2 regions of the Streptomyces sp. NPDC002676 genome follow, and region 1 is predicted to be linked to the other one. Evidence: riboswitches for the same ligand, from Rfam matches in the RefSeq annotation. Region 1 holds a riboswitch; the other holds the start of a gene.
The links. A riboswitch is a leader RNA that binds a small molecule or an ion and turns the genes downstream of it on or off. The one in region 1 is predicted to bind S-adenosylmethionine.

Region 1 (2,385 bases):
GCGTTGAGGGACTTCTCGCCGGGTGCGGCTTCCGGCGCGCCGCACTCGCCCTGGGTCTGCGGGTCGCTGCCCAGCAGGGTGCGGACGAGCGGGTGGGCGCAGAAGAGGCCGTCGCGGACGCCGATGCCGTACTCGGCGGAGAGCGCGGCGGCGAAGTGGGAGCTGTTCCAGCCGTCGACGACGAAGGAGAGCACGCCCACGCGCGGGGCGTCGTCACCGAAGAGGGACAGCACCCTCACCTGCGGGACCTCCGCGAGGCCCGCACGGACCCGGGCGATCAGGTCCTGCTCACGGGCGACCAGGGTGTCCCAGCCGGCCTCGGTGAGCGCCTTGCAGGCCGACGCGATGGAGTAGGCACCGATGACGTTCGGGGAGCCCGCCTCGTGCCGGGCGGCGCTCTCGTGCCACTCCACGTCCACACCGCCGTCCTGGCGCCGGGTGACCTTGCGGCTGGCGCCCCCGCCCGCGAGGTACGGCTCGGCGGCCCGGAGCCAGTCGGCGCGGCCGGCCAGGACGCCGGAGCCGAAGGGGGCGTACAGCTTGTGGCCGGAGAAGGCGACCCAGTCGACGTCCAGGTCACGGACGCTCAGCGGGTGGTGGGGGGCCAGCTGGGCGGCGTCCAGGACGATCCGGGCGCCGTGGGTGTGGGCGGCGGCGGCCAGCTCGCGCACCGGCCACAGCTCGCCGGTGACGTTGGAGGCGCCGGTGACGCATACCAGGGCCGGGCCGTAGGGGTCCCGGTCGGCCAGGGCCCGCTCCAGGGTCTCGACGGCCTGCCGCGGGGTGCGCGGGGCGTTGAGGTAGGTGACCTGCGCGTCCTGCCAGGGCAGCAGGGAGGCGTGGTGCTCGGTCTCGAAGACGAAGACCTGGCAGTCGGCGGGGAGCGTGCGGGCCAGGAGGTTCAGGGAGTCCGTGGTCGAACGGGTGAAGATCACCTGGTCGGTCTCGCGGCAGTCGAGGAACTCGGCGACGGTCTTGCGGGCGTTCTCGAACAGGTCCGTGGAGAGCTGGGAGAGGTAGCCGGCGCCGCGGTGGACACTGCCGTAGTAGGGCGCGTAGGCCGCCACGTCGTCCCAGACGCGCTGGAGGGCGGGGGCGCTGGCCGCGTAGTCGAGCGCCGCGTAGGTGACTTCGCCGCCCGTGACGAGCGGGACGGTGACATCCCGGCCCAGAACAGGCAGAGGGGCACAAACAGACTGGTCGGCGGCAGCGGTGGAGACGGACATGGCGAACTCCCGTGAGAGGCAGGCGAGAAGAGCCCGTGAGAGACGGGCCGGAAAGAGAAAAAGGGGATGCGGAGGCGGGGCTCGGCGGCCCTATCGCATTCGCTTGCTCACGGAAGGCTCCCTCGATGACCAGGACCCCTGGCCCCACACTTGTCGAAAGCGTGCGAGGGGTCCGCGCTTGCCGTAGACCTCACTGCCTACGACCTGGTCTTCACCCGGGGCACCCCGCCACGGACGGAGGGTTGCCGGACAGTCGGCCGGGGCCTCATGACTGTCACTCATGACCTGGTACAGGAACGTACGGGAAATGATCGTCGTCCCGCAACCCGTGTCCGGATCGCGGGACGACATATGGAACTCGGTGGACGACCGGGCCTAGGCGTTGCTGGCGGACACCCAGCGCTCCAGCACCCGCTTGGCCGCCCCGGAGTCGATCGACTCCGCCGCCTTGTCCATGCCGGCCCGGAGCTGCTCGGCCAGCGGGGCGTCCGTCGGGTTCAGGGCGACCAGGGCCGCCGCCGAGTTCAGCAGGACGGCGTCGCGTACGGGGCCCCGCTCGCCGTCCAGCAGCCGGCGGGCGACGTCGGCGTTGTACGCCGGGTCGCCGCCCTGGAGCGCGGACACGGGGACCAGCTCGATGCCGACGTCCCGCGGGTCGAAGGACTGCTCGGAGACCTTGCCGTCCCGGACGACCCAGACGTGCGAGGTGGAGGTGGTGGTCAGCTCGTCGAGGCCGTCGTCGCCGCGGAAGACCAGGGAGGAGTTGCCGCGCTCGGCGAGCACCCCCGCGACGATCGGTGCCTCACGGGCGACGGCGACCCCCACCGCCTGTGCCTTCACCTTCGCCGGATTGGTCAGCGGACCGAGCAGGTTGAACACGGTCCGGATGCCCAACTGTCCGCGCGCCGCGCCCACATGACGCAGTGCCGGGTGGAACTTCACCGCGAAGCAGAAGGTGATGCCGGCCGCCTCGGCGACCTCCGCCACCCGCTTCGGGGTCAGGTCGAGGTTGACGCCCAGCCGCTCCAGGACGTCGGACGACCCCGATGCCGAGGACGCGGCCCGATTGCCGTGCTTGACGACCTTCGCGCCCGTGCCGGCGACGACGAGGGCGGACATCGTGGAGATGTTCACCGTCTTGGCTCCGTCGCCGCCCGTG
Region 2 (2,385 bases), on a different contig from region 1:
CATGGGCGGCCGTTCCTCCGTGTCCACCGAGTACGTGCGCGGCTCGAACCCGTCCTCGCCCCGCTCGAACTGGGTCAGCGACGGCCGGACGAGGTGCCCGCGGGCGAGCCTCAGCTGCGCCGTGCGGTAGATCGCGGCGGCCATCCGGCCCAGCGCCTGTCCGTCCTGGTGCCGGTGCTTGCGCACCCCCACATCCACCTGGGCGAGGGCGTCCAGGCCCACCAGGTGCAGCGCGTCCACCAGCATGCCCAGTTCCACGCCGTACCCGACCGGGAACGGCAGCTGCTCCAGCAGCGAGCGCCGGGCCGCGTACTCGCCGCCGAGCGGCTGCACGAAACCGGCCAGCTGCGGCCAGTGCATGTTCAGCAGCGGGCGGGCCATGAGTTCGGTGACCCGGCCGCCCTGGCCGGCAGCGCCGCCGAGCGGACGGTCGTACATGGCCTTGACCAGCTGTACGTCCGGCTCGGTCAGCAGCGGGCCGACGATTCCGGAGACGAAGTCGGAGGAGAACTCCCGCAGGTCGGCGTCGATGAAACAGATGATGTCCCCGCTGGTCACCAGCAGGGAGCGCCACAGCACCTCGCCCTTGCCGGGGACGGCCGGGATGCGCGGCAGGATGTCGTCGCGGTGGACGACCCGGGCGCCGGCCGCCGCGGCGACCTCGGAGGTGCGGTCGGTGGACCCGGAGTCGACGACGACGATCTCGTCGACCAGCGGCACCTGTTCCACGAGGTCGCGGCGGATCACCGCGACGATGTCGCCGACCGTTTCCTGTTCGTTCAGTGCGGGCAGCACGACGGAGACGGACTGGCCGGTACGCTGCTTGGCGGACAGGATCTGGTGGAGGGGCCGATCGGTCACGGACCAGGAGCGGGTGGCCAGCCAGCGCTCGACTTCTTCCAGCACGGTCTGCGACTCCTCACTGTCACGGCCACACGTCACCGTGTGATCCATCTCGCGGTTCGGACGACTATCTCAACTGTCCTGGCCTTCGGTTACAGTCTTGAACAACGTCGATGACCATCGCATGTCGGGGGTCGCGCGCGTTGACGGACAACCGCATCACACAACCGCATACCGCTCATCCAGAGGGGCAGAGGGACACGGCCCGATGAAGCCCCGGCAACCCTCCAGTCGGTTCTCGTTCTCCAGCGAGGCTCCCGGCTCGGGAAGGTGCCAAATCCGTCTCACGGCGAGATGCGTCGTGAGGAAGATGAGGAGAAAGGGCCTCGCCTCACATGGCTGCGCAGACAGTTGCAACCGCCAGCGATTCCGCCGGTACCTCCACCGTAGACCTCGGCCCCGCCGCGGCCCTGAGCTGTCGCGAGTGCGGTCACCGCGTGCCGCTCGGCCCGGTGTTCGCCTGCGAGGAGTGTTTCGGCCCGCTGGAGATCGCCTACGACTTCTCCGCCTACGACACCGAGGAACTGCGGGGGCGCATCGAGTCGGGCCCCGCGAACATCTGGCGTTACGCGCCGCTGCTCCCGGTCCCGGCGGACGTCGCCGACAAGCCGAACCTGAACCCCGGCTGGACCAAGCTCGTCAAGGCCGACAACCTCGCCCGCGAACTCGGCGTCACCGGCGGCCTGTTCGTGAAGGACGACTCCGGCAACCCGACGCACTCCTTCAAGGACCGCGTGGTCGCCCAGGCCCTGGAGGCCGCCCGCGCCTTCGGTTTCACGACCCTCTCCTGCTCCTCGACGGGCAACCTGGCCGGTGCCGTCGGCGCCGCCGCCGCCCGCGCGGGCCTGCGCTCCTGCGTGTTCATCCCGCACGACCTGGAGCAGGGCAAGGTCGTGATGGCCGCGGTCTACGGCGGTGAACTCGTCGGCATCGAGGGCAACTACGACGATGTGAACCGCTTCTGCTCCGAGCTGATCGGCGACCCGGCCGGCGAGGGCTGGGGCTTCGTCAACGTCAACCTGCGGCCGTACTACGCGGAGGGCTCCAAGACCCTGGCGTACGAGATCTGCGAGCAGCTCGGCTGGCGGCTGCCGGACCAGATCGTGGTCCCGATCGCCTCCGGCTCCCAGCTCACGAAGATCGACAAGGGTCTGCGGGAGCTGATCGAACTCGGCCTGGTCGAGGACCGGCCGTACAAGATCTTCGGCGCCCAGGCCGAGGGCTGCTCGCCGGTGTCGGCGGCCTTCAAGGCCGGCCACGACGTCGTACGCCCGCAGAAGCCGAACACCATCGCCAAGTCCCTCGCGATCGGCAACCCGGCCGACGGACCGTACGTCCTGGACATCGCGCGCCGTACCGGCGGTGCGGTGGAGGACGTGACGGACGAGCAGGTCGTGGACGCCATCAAGCTGCTCGCGCAGACCGAGGGCATCTTCGCCGAGACGGCGGGCGGTGTGACGGTCGGCGTCACGAAGAAGCTGA

Region 2: another riboswitch for S-adenosylmethionine. It lies ahead of thrC (threonine synthase); the one in region 1 lies ahead of ACWD3E_RS05195 (aminotransferase class V-fold PLP-dependent enzyme).

The regions. Positions count from the first base shown of each region.
Region 1 is NZ_JBSFVT010000001.1:1,092,308-1,094,692, reverse strand. Features, by position in the region: gene ACWD3E_RS05195 (aminotransferase class V-fold PLP-dependent enzyme) at 1-1,226, opposite strand, end outside; SAM riboswitch class IV at 1,396-1,512, opposite strand; gene trpD (anthranilate phosphoribosyltransferase) at 1,602-2,385, opposite strand, start outside.
Region 2 is NZ_JBSFVT010000004.1:418,537-420,921, reverse strand. Features, by position in the region: gene ACWD3E_RS15215 (glucosyl-3-phosphoglycerate synthase) at 1-906, opposite strand, end outside; SAM riboswitch class I at 1,079-1,220, shown strand; gene thrC (threonine synthase) at 1,239-2,385, shown strand, end outside.